2 regions of the Stenotrophomonas sp. LC732 genome follow, and region 2 is predicted to be linked to the other one. Evidence: riboswitches for the same ligand, from Rfam matches in the RefSeq annotation. Region 2 holds a riboswitch; the other holds the start of a gene.
The links. Region 2 has a riboswitch for thiamine pyrophosphate ahead of ACT6SE_RS22000 (TonB-dependent receptor). Riboswitches for the same ligand answer to the same signal wherever they lie in the genome.

Region 1: linked by a shared signal. The riboswitch ahead of thiC (phosphomethylpyrimidine synthase ThiC) and the one ahead of ACT6SE_RS22000 (TonB-dependent receptor) in region 2 are both predicted to bind thiamine pyrophosphate.

The regions. Positions count from the first base shown of each region.
Region 1 covers NZ_CP199214.1:3,675,571-3,683,977, reverse strand. Annotated here, with positions in the region: gene ggt (gamma-glutamyltransferase) at 1-1,245, shown strand, start outside; gene ACT6SE_RS17475 (BCCT family transporter) at 1,795-3,372, opposite strand; TPP riboswitch at 3,638-3,739, shown strand; gene thiC (phosphomethylpyrimidine synthase ThiC) at 3,822-5,666, shown strand; gene ACT6SE_RS17465 (ion channel) at 5,760-6,431, shown strand; gene ACT6SE_RS17460 (winged helix-turn-helix domain-containing protein) at 6,691-8,407, shown strand, end outside.
Region 2 covers NZ_CP199214.1:4,685,562-4,693,968, reverse strand. Annotated here, with positions in the region: gene ACT6SE_RS22025 (hypothetical protein) at 1-168, shown strand, start outside; gene ACT6SE_RS22020 (hypothetical protein) at 174-938, shown strand; gene ACT6SE_RS22015 (DNA adenine methylase) at 1,100-1,861, shown strand; gene ACT6SE_RS22010 (glycine zipper 2TM domain-containing protein) at 2,058-2,465, shown strand; gene ACT6SE_RS22005 (phosphotransferase enzyme family protein) at 2,587-3,711, shown strand; TPP riboswitch at 3,810-3,905, shown strand; gene ACT6SE_RS22000 (TonB-dependent receptor) at 3,976-6,165, shown strand; gene pnuC (nicotinamide riboside transporter PnuC) at 6,174-6,743, shown strand; gene ACT6SE_RS21990 (hypothetical protein) at 6,848-7,267, opposite strand; gene ACT6SE_RS21985 (hypothetical protein) at 7,387-7,692, opposite strand; gene ACT6SE_RS21980 (Dyp-type peroxidase) at 7,762-8,407, opposite strand, start outside.

The sequences.
Region 1 (8,407 bases), 1.0 Mb from region 2:
ATGGCCGACAACCTGGCGCCGGCCATCCGCTACGCGCGCGAGGGCCATCCCGTCGCCGAGGTGATCGCCTACTACTGGGACCGCTCGGTGCCCAAGCTGTCGCAGTACCCGGGCTTCAAGGAGCAGTTCACGATCAACGGCCACGCCCCGCGCAAGGGCGAGATGTGGAAGAACCCGAACCTGGCCAGCACCCTGCAGCAGATTGCCGACGGCGGACGCGATGCCTTCTACAAGGGCGCCATTGCCCACACCATCGGCGACTACTTCAAGGCCAATGGTGGCTACCTGAGCTACCAGGACATGGCCGACCACCATGGTGAGTGGGTCGAACCGGTCAGCAGCAACTACCGTGGCTACGACGTGTGGGAGCTGCCGCCGAACAGCCAGGGCATCGCCGCCCTGCAGATCCTCAACGTGCTGGAAGGCTACGATTTCTCGAAGATCCCGTTCGGTTCACCCGAGCACGTGCACCTGTTCGTTGAAGCGAAGAAGCTGGCCTTCGCCGACCGTGCGCGCTTCTATGCCGACATGGCCTTCCAGCCGGCGCCGGTGCAGAAGCTGATCTCCAAGGAATACGCCGCGCAGCGCCGCGCACTGATCTCGATGGACAAGGCGCTGAAGGAAGTGCAGCCGGGCACGCCGAAGCAGCTGGAAGAAGGCGACACGATCTACATGACCGTGGCCGACGCCGACGGCATGATGGTGTCGTTGATCCAGTCCAACTACCGCGGCATGGGCAGCGGCATGGCGCCGCCGGGACTGGGCTTCATCCTGCAGGATCGTGGCGAGATGTTCGTGCTGCAGAAGAACCATCCCAACGGCTATGCACCGGGCAAGCGGCCGTTCCAGACGATCATCCCGGCGTTCATCACCAAGGGCGGCAAGCCGTACGCCAGCTTCGGCGTGATGGGCGGCGCGATGCAGCCGCAGGGCCACGCGCAGATTGTGATGAACCTGGTGGATTTCGGCATGAACCTGCAGGAAGCCGGTGACGCACCGCGCATCCAGCACGAGGGCTCGACCGAACCGACCGGACAGGCCACGGCGATGACCGACGGTGGTGAAGTGAATCTGGAAACCGGCTTCCCGTACGAGACGGTGCGTGCGCTGATGCGCAAGGGGCATCGCATCGTGTTCGCCGATGGGCCTTATGGCGGGTACCAGGCGATCATGCGCGACCCCGAGAGCGGGGTTTATTACGGAGCTTCGGAGAGTCGCAAGGATGGGCAGGCGGCGGGGTATTGAGGTTTCCCGGCCACCGGGCGCAGCCCCCTCTGCGGTGATGGTTCAGCGATGCTTGGCTTGGCCGGGCGGGTGGATTGTCTGGGGGACGCCGTGAATACGTCCCTGTAGGCTCGGTCGCCGCATCCATGCGGCTCACGCCCCCAGCCAACCCACCCGCCCGGCCACGGACAGTTTCCGTGTCCGTCACCGCAGGAAAAGAAAAAGAAGAGCAAGAGCAAAGGCAACGGCAACAGCCGCGGGCTTTGGGTTGGGGTCGGATCCGTTTTCCGCAGGAAAACGGATCCGACCCCTTCTTGTTTTCCGATACACATCTTCCACGCAAAGCGTGGAAAACCAACCGTCACCGGAAATCTGTCGGGCGTGGGGCGGTGTGGGTGGGCAGGACCGTTGGCGCCATGGATGGCGCCATCGAGCCCCCAAGGATGGGTTCACGGCGTGTCCTGCCCACCCACACCGCCCCACCCAACCAGCAGCAACCCGGAGCCGCCTTTGAATTTGACCTTGGCCCTTGCCTGGAAAAGCGGTGCAGCCGCAGGCTGCAAAACACACTCAATCCTGATCGTGCGCGCGTGCGGCCTCGGCCTGGGTCTCCTCCTGCGCCGCCATCTCGCGCGCGATCCACGCATCGATCATGTGCCGCTGGCGCTGCGCCTGTCGCCGCTCACGCGTGTACTCCTGGTCGAGCACGCGGTACAGCGACACCATCACCAGCACCATCAGCAGCGCGAATGGCAACGCCGCAATCGTGATCATGCCCTGCAGTGCATCCAGGCCACCGGCCAGCAGCAAGGCCGCTGCGATCAACGCCACCGCAATGCCCCAGGCCAGCTTGCGCTTCAACGGAGGATCGCCTGCTTCGTCAGTGGACATGCTGGCCAGCACCAGTACCGCCGAGTCGGCCGAGGTCACGAAGAAGATCATCAGCAGTACCAGTGCGATGCACGACAGCAGCAGCGGCAGCGGCATGCTGTCGAACAGCGTGAACAGCACGGTCTCGTAGCCATTGCCCAGCGCCTGCACCAGGTCGGCATGGCCGAAGATCTGTGCCCACAGCGCGGTGCCGCCGAATACGGCGAACCAGAAGAAGCCCAGCAGCGTCGGCGCGAGCACTACGCCGATCACGAACTCGCGCACGCTGCGGCCGCGCGAGATGCGTGCGATGAACGACCCCACGAACGGTGCCCACGAGATCCACCAGGCCCAGTAGAAGATCGTCCAGTCCGCCACCCAGGTGCTGCCGGAGAACGGTGACATGCGCAGGCTCATCGTCACCAGCTGGTTGAGGTAGGAGCCCAGCGTGGTGGTGAACGTATCGAAGATGAAGCCGGTCGGCCCCAGCACCAGCAGGATGGCCGCCAGCAGGGCAGCCAACGCCAGGTTGAAGTTGGACAGCCACTTCACACCTCGCTCCACGCCACTGGCGGTGGACGCCATATACAGCACGAAGGCGACGGCAATGATGGTCATCTGCACGGCGACGGTAGCCTGCACGCTGAAGACGCGCTCGATGCCGGCGGCGATCTGGATGGTGCCGAAGCCCAGCGTAGTCGCGACACCGATCGCGGTGGCGACCACTGCAGCGATGTTGACCGCCCTACCGATCCAGCCGCGATGGTGGCGGCCGATGATCGGCTGCAGCATGTCGCTGACCAGGCCGCGGCCGTTGCGGTTGAACTGGAACCAGGCCATTGCCAGCCCGATCAGCGCATAGATGGCCCACGGGTGCAGGCCCCAGTGGAAGAATGCATAGCGCATCGAGGCGCGTGCCGCATCCAGGCTCTGCGGAGCAAGCCCTTCCGGTGGCTTGCTGAAGTGCGAAATGGGCTCGGCGGCGCCCCAGAACACCAGGCCGATGCCCATGCCGGCGGCGAACAGCATCGACATCCAGCTGGCTCGCGAGAACTCGGGCTCGGCGTCTTCGCCACCGATGCGCAGGTTGCCGAAGCGACCGAAAGCCAGGTACATCAGGAACACCAGGGCCAGGAATACCACCAGCAGGTACAGCCAGCCGACGCTGCGGATGACTTCTGCCAGCATCGACTGCACCACGGCATTGAAGGGGCCTGGTGCAATACCGGCAAGCAGCACCAGCAGCAGAACGAGTGCGATGGAAACGCGAAACACCATGAAGGAGCTTCTCCGATCAAGGGATTGAGGGGAGCGAGCAGAGCTTGCAGCGAAGGACCGGCGGCATGCAGCGCGAACCGGGCAGGGGCCGCGTCGGCGTCGAAGGAGGCATCGGTCGCTGGAGGGCGACGGACGTGCACGTTACTGAACGCGACGTCATGGTTCTGTTAACGAACAGCGATCCGGATCAGATCCGCTTTCCACAGGAAAGCGGAACTGACGGCGGGGGCAACTCCCGGAGCGGGCGCTCTATGCTCTAATGCACGCCAAGAAGCGGGGGTACCGCGGCCATGTGGCCACGGTTGAGACAGTCCCTTGGAACCTGATCCGGCTCATACCGGCGTAGGGAAGCTTTGCAGTGCAGCCGTGCCCGGACACCGCCCAAGGACCGTCCGTGCGCGGTCGCAGTGCGCCGCCGCTTCGTCCCTGACCTTCCTGGACGATGCCCGATGAACGCACAGCTCTCCGCCCTGCAGCAACAGGCCCAGCAACTCTCCGAATCCGTGACCCGGCCCATTCCCGGCTCGCGCAAGATCCACGTACCCGGTTCGCGTCCGGATCTGCAGGTGCCGATGCGCGAGATCGCGTTGACCCGCACGCCGACGCTGTTCGGCGGCGAGGAGAATGCACCGGTCACGGTCTACGATACGTCGGGCCCGTACACCGATCCGGACGCGCGTATCGATCTGTCCGCGGGCCTGCCGGCGCTGCGTCGTGGCTGGGTGGAGGAGCGCGGCGATACCGAACAGCTCGACGGCCTGAGTTCGTCGTTTGGCCGCGATCGCGAGCACGACCCGAAGCTCGATGCTGTGCGCTTCCCCACACGCAGCCTGCCGCGCCGTGCACGTGCAGGCGCGAACGTCACCCAGATGCACTATGCGCGCCGCGGCATCATCACGCCGGAAATGGAATTCGTCGCCATCCGCGAAAACCAGCGGCTGGACGCGATCCGCGATGCCGGCCTGCTGCAGCAGCACCCGGGCGAGGCGTTCGGCGCCTCGATCCAGAAGATCATCACGCCGGAGTTCGTGCGCGATGAAATCGCGCGCGGCCGCGCGGTGCTGCCCAACAACATCAACCATCCGGAAAGCGAGCCGATGATCATCGGCCGCAACTTCCTGACCAAGATCAACGCCAACATCGGCAACAGCGCGGTGTCCTCGGGCATTGCCGAAGAGGTGGAGAAACTGGTGTGGGCGATCCGCTGGGGTGGTGACACCGTGATGGACCTGTCCACCGGCAAGCACATCCACGAAACCCGCGAGTGGATCATCCGCAACTCGCCGGTGGCGATCGGTACCGTGCCGATCTACCAGGCGCTGGAGAAGGTCGACGGCCGCGCCGAAGCGCTCACCTGGGAGATCTTCCGCGACACGCTGATCGAGCAGGCCGAGCAGGGCGTGGACTACTTCACCATCCACGCCGGCGTGCTGCTGCGCTACGTGCCGCTCACCGCCAAGCGCGTGACCGGGATCGTCAGCCGTGGTGGTTCGATCATGGCCAAGTGGTGCCTGGCGCACCACAGGGAGAATTTCCTCTACACGCACTTCGAAGACATCTGCGAGATCATGAAGGCCTATGACGTGACCTTCTCGCTGGGTGACGGCCTGCGCCCGGGCTGCATCGCCGATGCCAACGACGCGGCCCAGTTCGGTGAGCTGGAGACGCTGGGTGAGCTCACCAAGATCGCCTGGAAGCATGATGTGCAGACCATGATCGAAGGCCCCGGCCACGTGCCGATGCAGCTGATCAAGGAGAACATGGACAAGCAGCTGCGTGAATGCGGCGAAGCGCCGTTCTACACGCTGGGGCCGCTGACCACCGACATCGCGCCGGGCTACGACCACATCACCAGCGCGATCGGTGCGGCGATGATCGGTTGGTTCGGCACGGCGATGCTCTGCTACGTGACGCCGAAGGAACACCTCGGCCTGCCCAATCGCCAGGACGTGCGTGACGGCATCATGGCCTACCGCATCGCCGCGCATGCGGCCGACCTGGCCAAGGGCCATCCGGGCGCGCAGGTACGCGACAACGCACTGAGCAAGGCGCGCTTCGAGTTCCGCTGGGAAGACCAGTTCCACCTTGGCCTGGATCCGGAGAAGGCCAGGGAGTTCCATGACGAAACGCTGCCGAAGGATGCGCACAAGCTGTCGCACTTCTGCTCGATGTGCGGCCCGCACTTCTGTTCGATGAAGATCACCCAGGATGTGCGTGACTACGCCGAGGCCGGCATGAAGGAGAAGTCGGAGGAGTTCCGCGCCGCGGGTGCCGAGGTCTACCACCAGGGGTGATGCGCAGACGGTGGTACCGGCCCGCGGCCGGCACTACCGCTCATCACGCCGCTCCCGGCTATCCTCCGCCCATCATCCCGGGGAAAGGACACCATGCCTGTTGCCATGACCACCCGTTGGCTGGCCATTGCCCGCCGGCATCCTTCGGCCTGGTTGCTGGGCGCGCAGCTGCTGGCGGTGCTGCTGTATCCCGCGCTGGATGACACCGCCGCCGGCCGCGCGGCACTTGGCATGTTCGGCATGGCGGTACTCGGCCTGGCGCTGTGGGTGGTCCAGCGCAGCCCGCTGGGCACCTGGCTGGCGCTGTTGCTGGCCATTCCCTCGGTGGTGTTCTCGTTGGCAGGTGCATTGCTCGAGCGCACCGCATTGCTGACCACCGCGCAGGTGCTGGAGAGCCTGCTGTACTTCTACACGGCTGGCGCCCTGATTGCCTACATGCTCCAGGACCACAAGGTCACCCGCGACGAACTGTTCGCAGCTGGCGCAACCTTCACCCTGCTGGCGTGGGCGTTCGCCTTCGCGTTCGCGGTGTGCCAGCAGTGGTATCCGGGCAGTTTCCAGGGCACCGGCGGGCAGGCGCAGCGCAGTTGGATGGAGCTGCTTTATCTCAGCTTCAGCTTGCTGTCTGGAGTCGGCTTGAGTGACGTCGTGCCGCTTCATCCACAGGCACGAGCACTGGTCATGCTGGAGCAGTTTTCCGGCGTGATGTACGTGGCTTTGGTGGTTTCGCGGCTGGTCGGATTGACCATGCTGCGGCGCATGTGAAAATGAACGCCAGATAAAAATTTCGCGCCCAAGAGGGCGCGAATGATGTCGCGAATTATGTGAATGCGTCGGCGAGAGAGAGCCTGATGTCGACCACGCGATAGGCGAGGTAACTTGCATAGGCTAGTATTCGCGCGCTCGATTGTTTTTGCGGTATGCGCCGATGCTTTGTGCGGAGTCTGGCTTTTCGCTGTTCCCAGGACGGGACCGTAACGAAGGCAAACACTGCCCGGGACCTGTCTCTACTGTGTAGCAGAAAATGAACAGCAGCGAAATACAGCCACCCGTGTCCGATCGGATACGGATAGGAGAGTGCATCGTCACTCTGTCCTCGCGCGAAGTCGAGGTCGTCGGTGCGCGTCGTCCGCGCCGGCTGACGCCGAAGGCGCTGGGCGTGCTGCGCGTGCTGCTGCGGCAGCCGGGCCGTGTGGTCACCCGCGACGAGTTGTTCGCCGAGGTGTGGCCGGACACGCTGCCGACCAACGATGTGCTGACCCAGGCCGTTACCCAGCTGCGCAAGGCGTTCAGCAACGACGACGACAGCGGCCAGGCCTACATCGAGACCATTGCCAAGACCGGCTATCGGCTTCTGGTACCGGTACAGGCGCTGGACGATGCGGAGCCGTCGGCTGCGGGCTTGCCTGACGACGAAGGTGTGGACGTGCAGCCCGCACTCGCCGCCGCTGCGGTGCTGCCCGCGCGCGCGCAGGAATCGCGCCGCCGCTGGCGCCATGTCCGCCGCCGCGTGCTGCTGGCGCTGGGCGTGTTGATGCTGGCCACGCTGCTGGTGATGACCACGCTGCTGCTGCGCCGCGCACCGGCCAGCAGTTCGCCGGTGGAGGCCGCCGTGGAGAACGGCACGCGGGTGATCGGCAGCCCCCAGCGTCCCTATCGGTTGATCACCGCAACCAGCGGCTTTGAAACCTATCCCACGCTGTCACCGGATGGTTCGCTGGTGGCCTATGAAGGCGCCAACGAAGATGGCAATGGCGGTGGTGCGATCAAGGTACAGACCTCCGGCAACGCGCCGGCGCGCCAGTTGCTGGCGCCGCCGGCCGGTGCCGTCGATCGATTCCCGAACTGGTCGCCGGATGGTCGCGAAATTGCCTTCGCACGGTTCTCCGCCGACGGTGGCTGCCAGGTGCTGATCGCCAGCGCAACCGGTGGCGCCCTGCGCCAGGCCACGCGCTGCGATGGCACCGAGCTGCTCAGCTTCGACTGGACGCCCGATGGTCGCGGCCTGGTGTTCGGCAGCATGGTCGGGCGCTACGCGCACCGTGGCATCCGCGTGCTGGACCTGGCCAGTGGTCAGTGGCGCGCGCTGGCGTACAGCGTCGACCAGGACGACTTCGACTACGCACCGCGTTACTCGCCCGATGGGCAATGGCTGGTGTTCGTGCGCAATCCGCAGCTGGGCGATCTGTGGCGGGTGCCGGCCGCGGGCGGTAAGCCCGAGCAGCTGACCAACGAGGCGGCAGAGCTGCGCGGATGGGCCTGGCTGGACGATGGCCGCACCATCGTGTTCGGTCGCCGCGTCGACAGCGAGGCGCGGCTCTATTATCTGGACGTCGAGCGGCACACGCTGCGCGATGCCGGCCTGGATGATGCGCAGTGGCCCGCCGTGTCGCGACGTGGCGGGATGCTGGCCTTCGTCCACCGGCGCGCGCAGTTCGGCGTGTTCAAGGTGCCGGTGCAGGGCAGCGGCGCGCCCGAACGCCTGTTTGCATCCAGTGGCCGCGATGGGCAGCCGATGGCAGCGCCGGATGGCCGCCAGCTGGTCTTCACCTCGGATCGCTCCGGCAGCTTCGCCCTGTGGTGGGCGGACATGCAGCGGCCGGATTCGCTGCGCCCCATTGAAGGGCTGCGGCCGGAAGCGCGGCAGGCACCGGACTGGTCGGCCGACAGCCGCCAGCTGCTCGTGGTCGGCCGCGACGCGCATGGGCGCACGGTGGTCTACGAGATCGCGCCACGCGATG
Region 2 (8,407 bases):
CCGGTCGGCAGCGGTGGCAAGACGCTGCGGGTGGAGATCGAGGCCGTCCGGGACGGCTTCACCAGCTGGCAGCGCCTGCAGCACACATTCCTCTACCGCGCCCAGCTGGTGACCGAAGCGGGCGACCGCATCGTCACGGAAGCCGGCGACCCGATCATCCTGGAGTAATCCCAATGCCTGACGTCAAACTTTCCCAGCTCGCCGCCGCCAGTGCCGCCTCGGTCGCCGCCGGGGCCGGCCTGTGGACGATGGCTGGCCACATCCTCGGCCTGCGCATGGAATACGTGGGACCGGCTTCCATTCGCGTTTCCAGCGGCAGCGCCTGGATTCCGTCGTTGCAGCAGGCCATCGAGGTGCCGGCCGCGCTAAGCCTCAGTGGCCTGACGCTGGCGGCCAGTACCTGGTATCACCTTTACCTGTACCTCAACGGCTCAACGCCGGCGATCGAGGCCGTGACGGCGGCGCCGGCTGCCCCATATAGCGGAACCGCTCGCGCCAAGACCGGCGATACCACACGGCGGTACATGGGTAGCTTCCGGACCGATGCCAGCAAGAACATCGTGCGCTTTCACCACAACCCCTGCGCCAACCTGGTCACCTACCTGGTCGACATCAACGGCTCAAACCTATATGTGCTTCAGAACGGGACTGCGGTGTCTTCGACAGACGTAACTGTGGCCGTAGCGCCCATCACCAGCAGAACCATGAACGCGTTCGCGGAGAACACGTCGACGAACGCACTGGTGGTCATCTCCCAGCCGGAGGTCGGGCCGGCCAACACCAATGGCGGCATCCTGCAGTTCCTTCGCGGCCAACGCATCATGTTCGGTCCGATGGCCCTGGATGCATCCCAGCGGTTCAACTACGTGTATTCGACGGCTCCTGAAAGCGGCACAGGGCTATCCGTATGGTGCACGGGCTATTTCTACGAGAGGTAGTCAGCTCGAAACGCCCATCTTGAAACAGGGCGCCGGTCAGACAGCTGCAACTGCCCGACCGGCGCCGCAACACACGCGCACAGCCCGCGTGCTATTGGCCGAGGCCCTGCTCCCCGCGCGGGGGAGTCAAGCCTCGCCCAGACCCATCGCAGAGGCTGAGAATGAAGACGACCACGCTGTTCCCCTGGCCGGGCGGGAAGACCCGCCTGCTGCCCCACCTGCTGCCCTTGGTGGCCGATACCCCTCATCGCACGTACGTCGAGGCCTTCGCCGGCGGCGCTGCTCTTCTGTTCGCGAGGGAGCCAGCCAAGGCCGAGGTGCTGAATGACTGTCACGGCGAACTGGTGCGTCTCTACAGGGTGGTGGCCAACCACTTGGAGGAGTTCGTGCGTCAGTTCAAATGGGCGCTGACAAGCCGGGAAATGTTCCGTTGGTGCCAGCTCCAGCACCCCGATACCCTCACAGATATCCAGCGCGCTGCGCGCTTCTACTATCTCCAGCGCCTGGCTTGGGGCGGCAAGGCCACTGGTCAGACCCCCGGCTTCGGCAGGGGTGGCAAGGGCCTGAACCTGCTGCGCATCGAAGAGGATCTGAGCGCTGCGCACCTCCGGCTCCACAAGGTCACCGTGGAGCATCTGGCCTGGCAGCAGTGCATGGCCAAGTACGACGCTGCCGACACCCTGTTCTTCCTCGACCCACCGTACTGGGAGACCGAGGGTTACGGCACCCCCTTTGGGATGGAGCAGTACCAGGAGCTGGCCGGTCAGATGGCCGGGCTGCGGGGCTCGGCCATCCTGACGATCAACGACCATCCGGCCATGCGGGAGGTCTTCGGTCAATTCAGAGACCGGGTGGTGCCGATCCGGTACACGATCGGCCGGCAGGCGGTGCTGCGGCGCGAGGTGATCTACACGACCTGGTAGTCCAGCCGGGGCACGGGGCGGTTTCCGCCCCGTGCAATTTCATTCCCGTGGGCGCAACATGGGCGCCCCACCGTTTATCTCACGTGTGGCGGGCGATTTATCGCGCGCCGTTACAGCCAGCGTGGTCTCCACGGCAGCCGGGGCGCCCCGCGCCCTCCCTGCCCAGCGTGGCATGCACCTCACAGGAGAACCGAACATGCTCAGTACTTCCACACTCAGCTTCCGTGGTCTGGCGATGGCCCTGGCACTGGTTGCCGGTGTCGCCGTGGTCAGCGATGCCAGCGCGATGTCGAGGAAGGACAAGCGCACCCTGGTCGGCGCCGTGGTCGGTGGCGTGGCCGGCAACCTGCTGTCCAACGGCGACCCTGCGGCCACCGTCGGCGGTGCCGTGGCCGGCGGCGCGATCGGCAACCTGACCACCTCCGACCGCCGCGACCGCCGTTACTACGACAATCGCCGTTACGACGACCGCTACGATCGCCGTTACGACCGTGGCTACTACCGCAGTGGCTACTACGACCGTGGCGATGACCGCCGCTGGCAGGGTGAGCGCTACTACGACAACCGCTACTACCACGACCGCGGCCGCCATCGCGGCTGGTAAGCAGCGCCGACATACCGATGACGCGGAGACGGGCGGGTCGATGACCCGCCCGTTTGCGTTGGACACGCGCATGGCGTTGAATGCGCAGCCTTGGATGTGACTTTCCCGATCGGACTGTGGCATGACGTCTTCCTCCCACCGCGTGCAGGGCCTCAACAACGACGAGGTCGCTGCCGACTGGCCAGCGATCAGCGCGGCGGACATCGCGTGGCTGAGTACGCGTTACCCGCAGCTGGGCGGGCACAGCCAACCGCGCTGGCACAGCCCGCGGCCGCTGTCTGCCGCCGCCATCGTCGACGACACGCGCGGCGCGGTGTTCATCAAGCGCCACCACCACAGCGTGCGCAGCGCGGCCTGTCTGGAAGAAGAACACCACTTCATCGCCCATCTCGCCGCCGCCGGCGTGCCAGTGGTGCAGGTGCTGCCGGCCACCGATGGCCACACTGCGGTCGAACACGGCGAATGGACGTTTGAACTGCACGATGTCGGCGTGGGCGACGACCTGTATCGCGACGCGGTGTCGTGGTCGCTGTTGACCGATGTCGCGCAGGCCCGCGAAGCAGGGCGCACGCTCGCACAGCTGCACCGTGCCGCCGCCAGCTACCACGCGCCCCAGCGCAGCACCCATCTGCTGGTGGCGCGCGACGACCTGATCCGTGCCGACGATCCGATCGCCGCCATCAAGGCAGGACTGGATGAACGTCCCGGGCTGGCACGCTATCTCGCGCGCATTCCATGGGAAGCACAGCTGCAGCGCGACGTGCTGCCGTGGCACGCCGGCCTGGCCGAGCGCCTGCGCGCCGAGCCCCGGCTGTGGGCGCACAACGACTGGCATGTCTCCAACCTGCTGTGGCGCAACGGCGAGGTCAGCACCGTGCTGGATTTCGGCCTGGCGTCGCCCACCAGCGCGCTGTTCGACCTCGCCACCGCGATCGAGCGCAACGCAGTGGCGTGGCTGGAACTGGAGCGCGGCAGGGAGGCAGTGCGCATCGATATCGCGCTGGCCCTGCTCGACGGCTACCGCGAGGTGCTGCCGTTGTCGGCGGCACGCGTGCACCTGCTGGCCGACCTGCTGCCAATGGTCCATTTCGACTTCGCACTGTCCGAAGTGGAGTACTTCGAAGGTGTCACCCGCTCAACCGCGAATGCCGACGTGGCCTGGCAGCCCTTCATGCTGGGCCATCCGGCGTGGTTCCACAGCGCGCCGGGACGGGCACTGCTGCAGGCCCTGCACGCCGTCGCGTGATCCGGTTGACGCAGCGTTGCGGTCAGATCCCTTTCCGCAGGAAAGGGATCTGACCCCGGCTGGCGCTCGCAAATCCGTACCATTTGTAGTGAAATGGTCACCTGAAGCGGGGGTGCCTGGATCTGCCAGGCTGAGAGAGTCCCTTGGAACCTGATCCGGTTTGCACCGGCGTAGGGAGCTTTGAGCCGCAGCCACACCCCCATCATGGGCCGGTGCACCTGCGCGCCGTCGCTTCGTCTCCCTTGTTGTCCGAAGACGAACCGAATGAACCGCTGCCTGCGCCCCACCCTGCTCTCACTCGCCCTCTGCGCCGCGCTGCCGCTGCATGCCAGCGAGGCCGAGGCCACCACCGATGCGGCTGCCACTGGTGCCGAACGCTCGCCGACCGAACTGGCGGCGGTGCGCGTGGAGGCCGGCAAGCCGAAGGCCGATACCTCGCGCGTGAATGCCTTCGGCGGCGGTTCGTGGAAGGACACGCCGGCTTCGGTGAACGTGCTCGAGCGCGACTATCTCGAACGTCGCCAGGTACGTTCGCTGTCCGAGCTGGCCAGCAACGATGCCTCGCTGGGTGATGCGTATGCACCTGTGGGCTACTACCAGAACATCGCCATCCGCGGCTTCGCGCTGGACGCCGCCACCGGCTACCGCTTCAACGGGCTGTCCATCGCCGGCGAGCAACGCCTGGCGCTGGAGAACGTGCAGTCGGTCGAGATCCTCAAGGGTGAAGCCGGCCTGGCGGCAGGGGTGATGGCGCCGGGCGGGATCATCAACTACATCGGCAAGCGCCCGGCTGAAGTACGCACCGCCACGCTCGGCACCGATTCGGAAGGCTCACGCTACGTCGCCGTCGATGTCGGCCACTGGATCACCCCGCGTTTCGGCCTGCGCCTGAATGCCGCATGGGACTCCAGCAATTCCTACGTCGCGCACGCCGATGGCCGCCGCAACTTCTACTCGCTGGCCGCCGACTGGCTGATCGGCGAGCGCGGCAAGCTGGAAGTGGATGCCAACTACCAGACCAGCTCGCAGCGCTCGGTGTCCGGCTACCAGCTGCTGGGCGCGCGTGACCTGCCGCGCGGTGTCGACCGCGAGCACCTGCTCGGCTACCAGCCGTGGCAGCGCCCGGTGGATATCGCCAGCACCAACATCACCGCGCTGCATACCTACGACTTCAACGATGCCTGGCAGTCGCGCGTCTCGGTCGGCCACAGCCGCTCGGTGATCGATGACAACGTCGCCTTCGCCTACGGCTGCTACTACGCCGTGCAGTGCGCCGATGGCAGCGTGCCAGGCAACTACTTCGCGCCCAACGGCGACTACGATGTCTACGACTACCGCAGCCCGGACGACACCCGCCGCAACCAGCAGGCCCGTGCCGAGCTGCGTGGCCGCTTCGAGACCGGCAGCGTCGGCCATCAGCTGACCCTCGGTGCCGACTACTTCCGCCGCACCGTGGACAAGCGCCCGAGCGTCAACGAGTACGTCGGCACCAGCAACATCCACGACCCGCAGGTGCCCGTGTTCGAGCCGTCGCCGAAGATGCCCGGCCCCTCCGCACGACGCCTGGACAGCCGCCAGACCGCGTTCTTCGCGCTGGACCGGATGAGCTTTGGCGATGACTGGCAGTGGTTGGCCGGTGGCCGCTTCGTGCGCCTGGACGAGCGTGCCTACGACAAGCGTGGCGTTCCGCAGCGGCACAGCCGCCTGTCGCGGTTCCTACCGCAGACCGCGGTGGTGTGGAAGGCCACCGATCAGCTCAACGCCTATGCCAGCTACGTGCGCGGCATTTCGCTGGGCCAGGAAGCGCCGTTCTGGACCAGCAATGCCGACACTTTCCTGCCGTCGGTGCAGTCGCGGCAGCTGGAAGTGGGCGTGAAGTACGTGCCGGTCGAAGCACTGACCTTGGGCGCGGCGGTGTTCCGCATCTCGCAGCCGTACCAGTACGCCAGGCCCGACAGCAGCGACGTCGGCTACACCTTCGTCGAGGAAGGCACGCAGACCCACACCGGCCTGGAGCTGACCGCCAACGGCCAGCTGACCGACGCACTGCAGATCGTGGCCAGCGCCAGCGTGCTGCAGGCGCGCGCGCGCGACACCGGCACGCCGGCCTATGAAGGCCATCAGCTGGTGAACGTGCCGAAGGTACGCGCCAGCGTGCACATGGCCTACGCGCTGCCGTTCGTGCAGGGCCTGGACGTGACCGGTGGCTGGCGCTATGCCGGTGCCAACGTGGCACGCGCCGACGGTGGCGTGCGCGCGCCGGACTACTCGGTGTTCGATGCCGGCCTGCGCTTCCAGCATCGCCTGCACGAACGCGCGGTGACCTGGAACCTGTCGGTGGACAACGTATTCAACCGCTTCTACTGGCGCGATACCGGCAGCAGCGGCGGTGACTACTACCTGTTCCCCGGTGCACCGCGACAGGCCCGCCTGTCGGTGACGTTCGCGCTGTGAGCGGCGTGATGCTCGAGTGGACCGCCGCGCTGTGCAGCATCCTCGGCGTCTGGCTGATGGCCAGGCGCCGGCTGTCGGCATGGCCGGTGGGCCTGCTGTCGGTGGCGCTGTATGGCCTGGTGTTCGCCGAGGCCAAGCTGTACTCAGACACCCTGCTGCAGGTCGCCTTCGGTGGCTTCCTGGTCTATGGCTGGCTCAACTGGCGGCAGCACGCCGCCGATGAGGGCAGCATCCGCATCGTGCCACTGGCACGCGGCACGCTGCTGCGCGACCTGGCCTTCGGCCTGTGCGGTGGCGTGGCGCTGGGTGCGGCCATGCACACCTTCACCGATGCCGCGCTGCCCTGGCTGGACGCGATGCTGACCGCGCTGAGCCTGGTCGGCCAGTGGTGGCAGGCACGCCGCCACGTGGCCTGCTGGTGGGTGTGGATCGCGGTGGACGTGGTCTATGTGGGTGCGTACCTGTTCAAGTCGCTGCACGTGACCGCGGCACTGTACGTGTTCTTCCTCGGCCTGGCCGTGTTCGGGCTGCGCGCATGGAGCGCCGCCGCGCGTGAACCGCAGGTGGCAACGCGATAGAGCCACGCCATGCGTGGCCGGGCTACCGGTAGTCGCCAACCTGGGTTGGCGCGCCTGCCGACCAAGGTCGGCATCTACCCACCACATCCACGCATGGCATGGATCTACTTCGGCTCCAGCAACAGGCCCAATCGCAGCGGTTGGCGCATGTCGGCCGGCGGTGCCGCCTGCAACGGCGCGGCCTGCAGCGTCGCGCGCAGGTCGGCGTCGACCTGGGCATCGCCCAGGCTGTCGAATTCCAGTTTCGAAATACGGCCATCCGCCGCGATCCACACGCTCACCGGTAGCGGCGTCGGCGTGTCAGCGTGTGCCTGCAGCCATTCCAGCACGCGCTGTGCCTGCGGATCGTGCTCCTGCTGCAGGCGCTGCTGCAGCTGGCCTCCCACGGAGGCGGCGTAGGCCATCCAGTGCGCAGGGGCTTCCTGTGCGGACACTGCGGCACTCCCCAGTGCCAACGCGCCGAATACTGCAGCCAGAGGCCGCCACCAGCGGCGCATACCGGTCCTGTTCCCTGCCATGGCCATCACCTGCCTCCTGCGCTCCCATCCAGCGCGCCATGGTCGGCGCCCTAGATGACAGGCAGATGGCGGGCCATGATGGCGCCGCGCGTCGAGCTTGCCCGATTGCGAGGGATTGCCTTCGATCAGTCCAGGCAGGCCTTCAGATCATCACGTGTCCAGCCGGTGAGACCTGCACCCTTCCAGTAGCGTGCAGACGTACCAGCCGGGACAGAGGCAAGCTCGACAATGGCAATCACCCCATGGTTCACAGGGTTGTCGATGACAATGCGCTGCCCGGATTCAGTGGGCAGCACGCGCACGACCTTATTGCGTTGTGTCCACGTCTGGGACAGGCAGACGGTGACCTGCTGTACCGATTTCGAAGAACCAAATGACTCGGGCGTTTGTTCAAGCAGACCAGGTGCTGTCGAGCAGCCGGCGATGCCCATGAACAATGCCGCCAGGAATGGGGCTCTCAAGACAGACATACGTCCTCCAGATGCATACGCGTGCGTTGATCACTCGCCCAGGTCGGCCAGCACCTTGCGCGAGGGCGCAAAGAAGGTCACGCCGGTGGTGGCGGTGGAGAAATCGAGGATGCGGTCGTGCAGCGGTGCGGGATTGCCGATGAACATGCGCTCGAGCATCCTCTCGATCACCCACAGGCGGCGCGTGTAGCCGATGAAGTAGGTGCCGTACTCGCCGCGGCCCGGGTTGGCGAACGGCATGTTGTCACGCAGGATCTCGTGCTCGCCGTCGGCGTCCTCGATGGTGCACAGCGTCTTGTGCGATTTCTGTGCATCGGCCGGCGCATCGTCCAGCTCGATGTTGTCGTGCTTGGTACGGCCGATGATCGCCTCCTGCGCCTCGGTCTTCTGCGCGCGCCAGGCATCGAGGTTGTGCAGGTACTTCTGCACCACCACGTAACTGCCGCCGGCATGTTCCGGGTCTTCCTCACCCACGATCGTGGCTTCCGGCAACGACAGCCCTTCTGGATTGGCCGTGCCATCGACGAAGTCGAGCAGGTCGCGGCCATCGAAGTAGCGGAAACCGGCGACATCATCGACCGTTTCCACCGCGTCACCGAAGGCCATCAACAGGTTGCGCTCGAACGCCACGATCAGGTCCATGGTGCGTGCGCGGATGTGGTACAGCAGGTCACCG